2 regions of the Pseudogracilibacillus amylolyticus genome follow, and region 2 is predicted to be linked to the other one. Evidence: riboswitches for the same ligand, from Rfam matches in the RefSeq annotation. Region 2 holds a riboswitch; the other holds the start of a gene.
What was found. A riboswitch is a leader RNA that binds a small molecule or an ion and turns the genes downstream of it on or off. The one in region 2 is predicted to bind cobalamin.
Positions count from the first base shown of each region.

Region 1 (5,461 bases), on a different contig from region 2:
ATCGTTTTCTGTTACTTCCACAATTGCGTATGGTCGTACGATGTTGCGTTCATCGTTAGCATTTATTCGCTGTGCAGATAAATGATAAGTTCCCGGTTCATCAAACTGTACAGTTATTTTCCCATTTTCATCTGTTAAAACTTTTTCTCCATCGACTATATATTCTTTTTCATCGATTAGAATCGATGCACCTTCTACAGGATTCACCACATCGAAATTAACGCCGGTTAATTCAATTTCAAGCGATTCTCCTACTTGTGTTGAATATGATTCGCGATCAAACCAAGAAAAAGTATTATCTGTATAATTAGGTGTATAGAATAAAACGATAGACTCTCCATCATTGATCTCTCGTTGTAAAACTCCTTTTTCGACATATCCATTATCAATGAAATACATCCAACCACTATTCCCACCTGCATCAAATTCAAATAATCCATCAATACCAGCAATATAATTACCATCAAATTCTAATGCAAAATCGTTATAATTAGTTAAATCTAAGTGTTCCACGTTTTCTAATGCACGAATAATAGCGTGAATTGCTCTAGGACTGTCTGTAGACGCAGGACCGCCATATTCGCTTAAATCGAAATTATCGACAGTTACTTCCGTAGATGGTACTAGTGTTTTTTCATGCGTTTCTACCCGAACATTTACTGTAACAGGTGGAGCTCTTTCTTTTGTTTGGATTTCTTCCTTTTCTTCTGTTGCCTCATCCGGATCACTTTGTTCTTCATCCTCTGTTTCTACGGAAAGAGTATGATCTTGGTCACTAGCTTTTTCTTTTTCATCTTGCTTATGGTCATTTTCCTTTTCGACCTCTGAATCATCCGTTGATTTTTCTTGGATGACTTCCTTTTCCCTCTTATCTTCCAACTCTTCATCTGAAGTGACGTTTTCACTTTCTTTTTCTTGTGTATTTTCTGCATATGTAGAGATCGGTGATAAGATAGAGGAAAATATTAATAAAAATGCAAATAAAACACTCACAACTCGTTGATTTCTTTTCAATCCTTTTCCCTCCTTAATTTTTTAAAAACTCACATCATTTTTATGTAATGTGTAGGTAAGTTTTTGTCTTCCCTACTCTTTTTACTACTTTCTTTTAATCCTCGATTTTTTCACCAACCCTCCCTTCGTATTTGTTGTAATTGTTGCACACCTCTTAGAATACTTGGCTTCTCGCCAAGCCTTGGCGAGAACTAAAGTTGCACTTACGACGCACAGGACGTGCTAGTACTGGCGCCTGAGACAAATCTTTACGGTGGGACGAAAGCGTAGCTACAGTCCCAGGACGTCGCGCTTTTAGCCAGTGAGCGAGTCAAGAAAGTTTTATACTTTCTTATCTGCCAATAAAAAAGACTCTTACCCCCAAAAAAGGTAAGAGTCTGATAGAAAATATATATTCTATGTACTATTAAACACAAAAATTTTCTAGTCGTATGCATACCTCTATCCTGGAAGGTGTATCGTGCATTTTTGTCTTGGCAAGTCTCCTGACTTATGGATCATTGTATATCTTTTACCTTCCCAGTCTAGTACCAGTGGTATCGTTAAAGACATCTCCCCATTTACAGTGGCCGGTCCGTTCAGGATTTTCACCTGATTCCTTTTTAATTTTTTGCTTATTTGCAAAAAAACCAACACATAATCTATTAAATTATTGATTACTATCTACTAAGTATAGACTAGAAAGTGTTGCGTGACAATACGCTTGTCTCATTATGTACATATTCTAGTGTATAAGGCGGGTTTTTGGAAGTGAACAAAATGGTCGGTTCATAGAAGTGTAGCTTGTTTTCGAACAAAAAAGGATTTGTTCTATTAAAATAAGAACAAATCCCTTAATTTTTCTAATTTAAATATCCCACAGGATTTTGGATAGAACCATTTACATGGACTTCAAAATGAAGATGGATTCCAGTAGAATTTCCTGTAGCTCCCATAATTCCCAGCTGATCTCCTTTGGAAACTTTCTGACCAGATTTTACATTAATCGATGCCATATGACCATATAATGTTTTTAGCCCATTTCCGTGATTAATAATTACTGTATTGCCATAACCATTCATTGTACCAGCTGTTTCAACCGTCCCACTTTCAGCCGCAAATATTGGCGGGCTAGTACTACGGTCAGTTCGTGCGATATCAATTCCTTTATGCATTTTCCCCCAACGCTGACCCATATGACTAGAAATGTATCCGCCTTGTGTAGGCCAACCTAAAGTTCCTGCACCCATTGCCTCGGGAGAAATACCATCGGAAATAGGAATTGCGTCTTGAACGTGAATTTTATTTTCCAGAGCTGATAATTCCTCATCTTTAAATTCTAGTTTTTGAACTAATTCATTTAATTCATCCTTTTTTCCTTCTAGTTCTTCCTTCATCTGGATTGCTTGTTCTTTCTGTTCCGTAACTAATTTTTCAATTTCCAATAACTCTTCTTCTAGATTTTCTAATTCTTTTAGTTTCATCTCTACTTCTCTCTTATCTTTTTCTTGTTCTTTAATTAAGTCAGCGTCAGAATCTGTAATTGTTGTCACTGCATTCAGTCGGCTGATGAAGTCAGTAAAATCTTCTGCACCAAAAAGCACTTCTAAATATGTAATATTACCGCCATTTTTCTGATATGATTTGGCTCGTTCTTTAAGAATATCAAATCTTTCTTCAATTTTGTCTTCTAGAATTTTTATTTGTTCTTTTTTAGAATCCATCTCTTCTTTTACTTCTTGGATTGCTTTTGTATTATCTTCTAACGTCTGATTCAGTTCTTTAATCTCTTTATTTTTTGTTTCTATTTCTACTAAAACTTCCGCGACTTCTTCTTCAGCTTCCGTCAAATCTTCTTTAACTTCTTTTCTCTCTTTCTTAATTTCAGATAAATCTTTTTCTGCAAATGATGTTAATGGCACAATAGTGAAACTATAAGTGAACATCACGAGTGCTCCCAGTAAGACAGTTACTTTCTTCAAGACTTTTCCGCTCCCTCTTATGTATAACTTGATCTATATCTAGTAACCTTCTCTATTTAATTGTTTCACGAATCAAATTATAACAGTTCAAGATAACAGAAAGGTTTTAAAAAAATTACATTTATATCACAAATTATGTTTAATTATTACAAAATAGGGTAACAAAAATCGATAATTATCATGTCCCGTTTTTATGGTGGGGCAAACGTGAGTAAACTCTCGGAATCTAATAGAATCGATCGTCACGAAAAATTTAATTCTTTTCAACAAGACTATCAAATAGCCTAGTCCCTAAGATATTTCCTGCTTCACCAAGGAATTAAAAGACATGTTCGTCTGTAGTCCAAAGATTTCCGAACGGGGAAACCCACTATTCGTTAAACGCGATAAACAACACTATGAGTGCTGTTTGTTTAAATTATGTCTAATCTTCTTTCTGCAAATTAAAAAACGCATCGCTAGTTTTTTACTAACGATGCGTTAATATTCTTTAATTTATTTAACTCTTCTAACGATATTATCAAAATGCTGTGCCCAATAGCCACTGTTCATATCGGCAATTGCAACCCCAGTACTACTTTGCGATCCTAAGAATTTACCACCGCCAAGATAGATACCAACATGACTTCCGCCTCTAAAGATAACTAAATCTCCAGGTTTAGCTTGGCTATAAGGAACTCCTGTACCTGAACTTGCCATTTGACTAGCAGTTCTCGGTAAGCTTACACCTTCTTGCTCATAAGCCCATTGTACAAATCCTGAGCAGTCAAATTGTCCTGCACCCGGATTCTTTGCACCATAAACATAAGTTGATCTACCGATAAACTGTTTACCAGCAGCGATTGCTGATCCGCCACCGCCAGTATACGCTACCTTTGGTGAGTTATTTGTTTTAGGAGTAGATGAGCTTCCATTACTGTTACTGTTATTATTTGTACTATTGTTACTTGTGCTATTATCGCGAGTAACGCCATTACTGGTCTCATCTGAATTTTCAGTAGCAGATGCTACTTCTTGTGTAGCTGGTGCAGTCATGCTAGCACGGATATCTGCTTCTAATGCTACTAGTTCACTGCTTTCAGATTCCAACTTAGCTTTATCTTTTTTAAGCTTATCTTCTTTATCTTTTAACTTTTTCTTACTTGCTTCTTGTTGTTCTTTTTGAACTTTTATTGTTTCTTCCTGATCTTCTAATTCTTGTTTAAGCTCTTCTTGGTCAGTTAATTTCTCTTGAACTGCTTCTTTATCTCTTTCGTTTTCTTCTAACAAATCCATATCAGCATTAGTTATAGTAGTAACTGCAGAGATACGGCTAATAAAGTCACTAAATCCTTCTGCACCTAGGACAACTTCCATATAATCAATTTGTCCACCATTTTCCTGGTATGAAGCAATTCTACTTTTTAAGATTTCGTTTCTTTGTTCAATCTTCTCATTTAGAGTATCGATCTCTTCTTGTAAAGTAGCAATCTCTGTTTCAGTTTTGTCGATTTGTTTATTGTTTTCATCTAACGCCGATTGGAGACGAGTAATTTCCTCGTTAATCTCTTTAATTTCATATAAAATATCTGCAATTTTAGCTTCTGCTTTTGAAAGTTGTGATTTTACTTCTTGTTGTTTATTCTGAACACTTTGTAATGTTTCAGCATGGGCTTCCTGACTAAAAAATGCACCACTTAAAGTAACAACTGCAACTGCACCAATTGCAACTACCTTTTTTTTCAAAACTATTCCCCGCTTCCCTTATGACCGTTCTTTTTGTCTATGTACGTAATATCTAATCGAAATATGTAGGGTCATAAAAATTATTAATGTATATTATGTAATCTATTAATCTTTTAGTCGAATAATAGTATAGCACTATAAAATGACAAGCATGTTTTAATAATGTTACAGTTATATTTCAATGTGTTATTTTATTGTTACATAATTAGGGAGTTCCGATTATAATTAAGCTCTTTATAGTGAGAAATACTTACAAATGACAATTATTTAATTAACTAACAAACGACCTTTGATGGATCATATCAAGGCTTTCCTTAGATACCAAGGTCGATAGCAAGTAAGTAGAAATGAGTATACATGAGGTTACTTCTGTCAAAAACGGACAATATATTTCTTTTTTTACAAATAACAATAGTTATATTCATAAAAAGAACTTAAGAAAAAACACCTCACGAATGGTAACAAAGTGACAGAAGATGGAATAAACCAGAAAAAAGGTTCCAAGCAAATTTTTTATTACTTGGAACCTTTTTATTTAACTATTTTTGGCTAGTTATGTCCCAGCCTCTTTGTAAATTATTGATTAAAATTGTTCTGCTTCAGTAGATCCAGCAAGAGCAACTGTTGAAGATTCTCCTCCAGCAATTACTTGTGCAACTTCATCAAAGTAACCTGTTCCAACTTCTCTTTGGTGACGAGTAGCTGTGAACCCTTTCTCCTCAGCAGCAAATTCTTTTGATTGTACTAGACGTGAGTATGCA
Region 1 covers NZ_JBPPZG010000077.1:10,923-16,383, reverse strand. Annotated here, with positions in the region: partial or broken gene ACPYKA_RS10265 (DUF4430 domain-containing protein) at 1-1,014, opposite strand, end outside; cobalamin riboswitch at 1,473-1,663, opposite strand; gene ACPYKA_RS10260 (murein hydrolase activator EnvC family protein) at 1,857-2,975, opposite strand; gene ACPYKA_RS10255 (C40 family peptidase) at 3,471-4,700, opposite strand; gene aceA (isocitrate lyase) at 5,284-5,461, opposite strand, start outside.
Region 1: linked by a shared signal. The riboswitch ahead of ACPYKA_RS10265 (DUF4430 domain-containing protein) and the one ahead of ACPYKA_RS11370 (hypothetical protein) in region 2 are both predicted to bind cobalamin.

Region 2 (5,461 bases):
GGCAGTTTGCTCAAAGCTTAACCGATTAGTTGGAATTGGGATATGAATTTGAAGCCCTTTATTTCCCGAAGTTTTAATAAATGAAATGAGTTCTAGTCCATCTAACAATTGTTTGATCATCTTCGCCGCTTTAATTGCGAGCACAAACTGTTCTCTGCTAGGTGGATCCAAATCAAATACAATTTCATTTGGATACATGCTATCAATTGTTTGAAATGGGACATGATATTCAATCGCACTATGATTTGCAAACCATATAAGCGACTCTAATTGATTACAAATTTGAACCCGTTTATCCTTTTCTTCCATATAATCAATATAATCAGGTGCATAACTAGGTAAATTTTTTTGAAAAAAAGATTTTTCTTCTATTCCATCTGGACAGCGAATAACAGTAAGAGCTCGGTTTTGTACGTACGGAATAATATACGGATAAATCTCTCGCATATATATAAGTAAGTTACCTTTTGTGAGACGTTTTTTTGGCCAAAAGATTTTATCTTCGTTTGATATATCTACTTTTTCAGGTAGCATAGCTAAATCCAATTCCAACCTTTCTTTCGTACAATCTTCTGGCGCTAATGTTGGAAGTAGTTCAGCAAATTCCGGCTCTCGCAATTCGTGGTCATGTAAATCTAATGTATAAATGGAGGCACATATTGCTGGAGGTAATTTCATCATTTGTTCCTCTTTTTCACCGTTTGCCATAAATACATTTTTTAATGACGACATTTCTTCTTCACTTAAACCATGTTTACATTTTCCAATAGAAACCGTTGTTGCATGATGATAAATCCCGGTTTGAAAATAATCATTTTTTAAATCATATGCTGTTAGAAAAACATGTATTTTTCGCCAGTTTTTTTCTTTTAACCAATCACTGTGTGCTTTCCCACGTACATATAAACTTGAGGCTCGTTTCGCCACAATGCCCTCACCTTTATGGTAAAAAACAATAGCAGAAATTTCTTCATAGTTTTCATATGATTTAATCATTTGTAGGGGCTTATCCTCTTTTCCTTCTAGCTTTTTAAATAAATTAACTAACTGTTTTTTTCTGTCTTTTAAGGACGTTTGACGGTAATCTTTTTGACCTTGTTGCAACAGATCAAAAGCAATAAATGTAGCTGGTCTCTCGATTGAAAGTTTGGCAATTTTCTCTTTTAATTTTAAGCGACCACGTTTTTGTATAGCTGAAAAATTAGCTTGATACGCATTATTTAGCACAACTAATTCCCCGTCTAATTGAATAGGTAAATTTCCAGTAAAAATCGGTTCAATTTCTTTACAATAAGCTAAAACTTCAGGGAAATTTTCAGTTAAATCTATATTATTCCTACTAATAATTTGAATATTATTTTTGCTCCACAATAGCGACGCACGGAAACCATCATATTTGACTTCATAAATCCAATCTTTTTTCGGGATTATTTTTGCTGTTGGGATAGGTTGCATTAATTCCATTTTATTTTCACTCCTCCGTTCCTTAATGATAAGTTGTGCTTTTTAAAGGATAAAAATGCAAAAGCATACACAAACTAAATTGAAAAGGAGGCGTCTTTTCATGCATACCATGTGGAAAGGAACCATCAGTTTTGGACTAGTCAATATTCCTGTAAAGATGCATGCTGCCACAGAAAATAAAGATGTGAAATTAAGACAACTTCACAAAGAGTGTCAAACACCTATTAAGTATCAAAAAGTATGTCCGGTTTGCGATCGAAAAGTAGAAGAAGAAGAAATCGTTAAAGCGTATGAAATTACGAAAGACAAATTCGTTATGTTAGATGAAGAAGATTTAAAAGCGCTTAAAAAAGAACAGGGGGATAAAGCAGTTGAAATTATCGATTTTGTAAAATTAGAAGAAATTGATCCAATTTATTTCGAAAAAAGTTATTATTTATCACCTGGTGACGGCGGATCCAAAGCATATTCTCTACTTCGTACCGCTTTAGAGGAAACTGGAAAAATTGGTGTAGCGAAGATGATGATTCGCTCAAAAGAACAGCTTGCTGTAATTCGCTTTTATGAAAATACACTCGTTGTAGAAACGATTCATTATCCAGATGAAGTACGTAAGGTTCAAGATGTACCTAATGTACCGGAAAAAGTAGAAATTGTGAAGAAAGAACTGGATACTGCAAAATTATTAATCGACCAACTGACAACAACGTTTGATCCAGAGAAGTACACAGATGAATACCGTGCCGCGCTACTTGAGACAATCGAAAATAAGAAAGCCGACAAAACTGCAACAGTTACCGGTAAAGCAGGGCAGAAGAAACCAGACAATGTTACTAACTTAATGGATGCACTCCAAGCATCTTTGGATAAAGCAAAGAAAGAAAAAACAAAACCGAAGAAAAAAACGACAACAGCGAAAAAAGCGGCGAAATGAACTAAGGGGTGTCCTTTTATATTTTTAGGACAACCCCATTATCATTAATAGTATTTCTGAATTAAACTTATATTTCTAACGGATCTGCTTTTTGGCGACCTGCCACTCGTTCATTCACTATTTCATAAGCTTTGTTTAAATTTGCAAAATAAGTCTCTTTCACTACTTTTACTTCATCTAATTTTTGGATATCATTTATTAATTTTATATACCCTTCTTCGAGTGAAAGACTCTTTTCTATAACAAGCCTGTTCATTATCGTTGTCTGCAATCGCTCGATGAAGTAATTTACTGTTCCGTACAGTTTGAACACCTCCATAGTCTTTTTCCACTAAAAAAACAACCCCTATAAAAGAAGGTTGTTCGTTGTGTATGATTCAAATCAAAATAAGCCTCGGCGTCTTTATTTAAAAATCACCGCGCTTTTTTACCAACACCTCCTATCCTCCGTAGGAACTGATGTACGAGATCAAATAGGCAGGTCTCCTGGCTCATAATCATCGCTTTTCGATCCTTCCCGTCTTCATAAATATGGAAAACAGTGGATTATTTCGAATCGCTCCTATACACAGTTGCGGGACAGCGCCGGATTTTAACCGGACTTCCCTTTTAAGCAATAAAGATAATTTCTTTATTACACCTATTTCTCCTATATTCAGTTTATAGCTTCATTATATCATTAAGTTTTTTTATTACTATAATCTTTCGAATGCATTCTCGATAACTTCTTCCCCTTCTAATGCATCAAATGAGCGGTTAAACGTTTTTTCATTATCCAAACAGGCAAAAACAATTTTAGCAACATCCGCTCTTGGAATTTTCCCGCCTTTGGATAAATTTTCACCAATCAACACTTTCCCTGTGCCAGGATCATTCGTCAGTCCACCTGGTCGAACGATCGTATACGTTAATCCACTTCTTAACAATTCTTTATCAGCATAATGTTTAGCGACATAATAATGACGGATTTTTTCATTCCAATTTTCTCGGTTATTTGCCTGAAATGCACTTACCATAACGAATCTCTTGATTCCAACCTGCTTGGTAGCCTCAATCGTTTTCACTGCACCGTCGAGATCTACTAATAAAGTCTTGTCTGCACCTGTATGACCCCCAGACCCTGCAGTAAATACAACTGCATCACAGCCGGCAGCTGCTGTTGCTATCTTTTCAACGCTACCTTCTAAATCTGCCACTACCGCTTTAACACCTTTTTGTTGAAACTCGTTTGCCTGTTCTTCTTTTCTTACCATTGCCACGGGAGTATGTTCACTCTCTTTTAATAAGTCAATGAGCTGTTTTCCAATTTGTCCGTTTGCCCCTACTACCAATACGTACATTTTCATGCCCCTTTCTTTAACGATTGCTTATGTACATTGTAATCGAGTTTGCAGACATTTTTAAATGAATTGTTTTTTAACCACAGAGTTTACGATTTATCCAGAGGAAACACGGATTAACCACGAAGATCTGAATTTAACCACGCAAACTATGAAATAATCACGGAAAAAAGCAATTATCCACGCAATTCGTGATTTATCCACGGGAAATGACAATTAACCATAAGGAAAAGTTTATCCACATCATTCATGAATTCAGAGCAATTACCCCATAAAAAAATCATCAGCGTTCTATCACACTGATGATTTTTCCAATTCGTTTTATTTCTTTAAGTTGTAAAAAGCTTCATATCCAGCGTATTCACCGATTCCGGCAAGTTCGTCTTCAATACGGATTAATTGATTATATTTTGCCACTCTGTCTGTTCGGGATGGTGCACCGGTTTTGATTTGTCCAGCATTTGTTGCAACAGCTATGTCTGCAATTGTTGCATCTTCCGTTTCTCCTGAGCGGTGCGAGATTACAGCAGTATAACCAGCACGTTTTGCCATTTCAATCGCTTCAAATGTTTCGGTTAATGTTCCAATTTGATTCACTTTGATTAAAATAGAGTTTCCAACACCTTGTTCAATGCCTTGCGCAAGTTTTTCTGTGTTTGTTACGAAAAGATCATCTCCAACTAATTGAACACGTGCTCCAATTCGTTCTGTAAGTAGTTTATGACCTTCCCAGTCATTTTCATCGAGTCCATCTTCAATCGAAATAATCGGGTATTTTTCAATTAATTCTTCATACCAATCGACCATTTCTTCAGAAGTACGAACAACACCTTCACCTTTTAAATTATATTTTCCGTCTTCGTAAAATTCGGATGACGCAACGTCCATTGCAAGTTGAACTTCTTCTCCAACTTTATATCCTGCTGCTTCAATCGCCTCTGCAATTGTTTGTAATGCTTCTTCATTGGAAGACAAGTTAGGTGCAAAACCACCCTCGTCACCTACTGCAGTATTAAGTCCTTTATCTTGTAATACCTTTTTAAGTGCATGAAAAACTTCAGCTCCAATACGCACAGCTTCTTTAAACGAAGGTGCTGCAACCGGCATGATCATGAATTCCTGGATATCAACGTTGTTATCTGCATGTTCTCCACCATTTAAAATATTCATCATCGGTACAGGTAGAACATTTGCATTAAATCCACCTAAATAATTATATAGAGGAATATTTAAGTGTGATGCTGCTGCATGAGCCGCCGCCATGGAAACGCCTAAAATAGCATTTGCTCCTAAATTACTTTTGTTCTCTGTATCATCAAGCTCAATCATAATTGCATCGATAATATTTTGTCGAGTAACATCAAGTCCAAACAGCTCCGGAGCAATTTTTTCATTGACATTATCAACTGCTTTTAAAACACCTTTACCTAAATAGCGATCTTTATCACCATCTCTTAGTTCAACAGCTTCATATTCTCCTGTTGACGCTCCACTCGGAACTAAAGCAACTCCAAATGCACCTGATTCTGTTGAAATTTCGACTTCCACTGTTGGGTTACCACGAGAGTCGAGCACTTCTCTAGCATAAACATCTGTAATATAAGGCATTTCAAATCTCTCCTTTATATTGAATATATTTTTTAATAAAATTTTCCTAAAGCTTAGGACTACTGCAGGTTGAAAATCAAAATCTTAGTGAACGGCTCGACATCTTGAGAATCCA
Region 2 covers NZ_JBPPZG010000092.1:8,154-13,614, reverse strand. Annotated here, with positions in the region: gene ligD (DNA ligase D) at 1-1,464, opposite strand, end outside; gene ku (non-homologous end joining protein Ku) at 1,565-2,398, shown strand; gene ACPYKA_RS11370 (hypothetical protein) at 2,466-2,717, opposite strand; cobalamin riboswitch at 2,858-3,057, opposite strand; gene ACPYKA_RS11365 (SDR family oxidoreductase) at 3,094-3,738, opposite strand; gene eno (phosphopyruvate hydratase) at 4,060-5,346, opposite strand.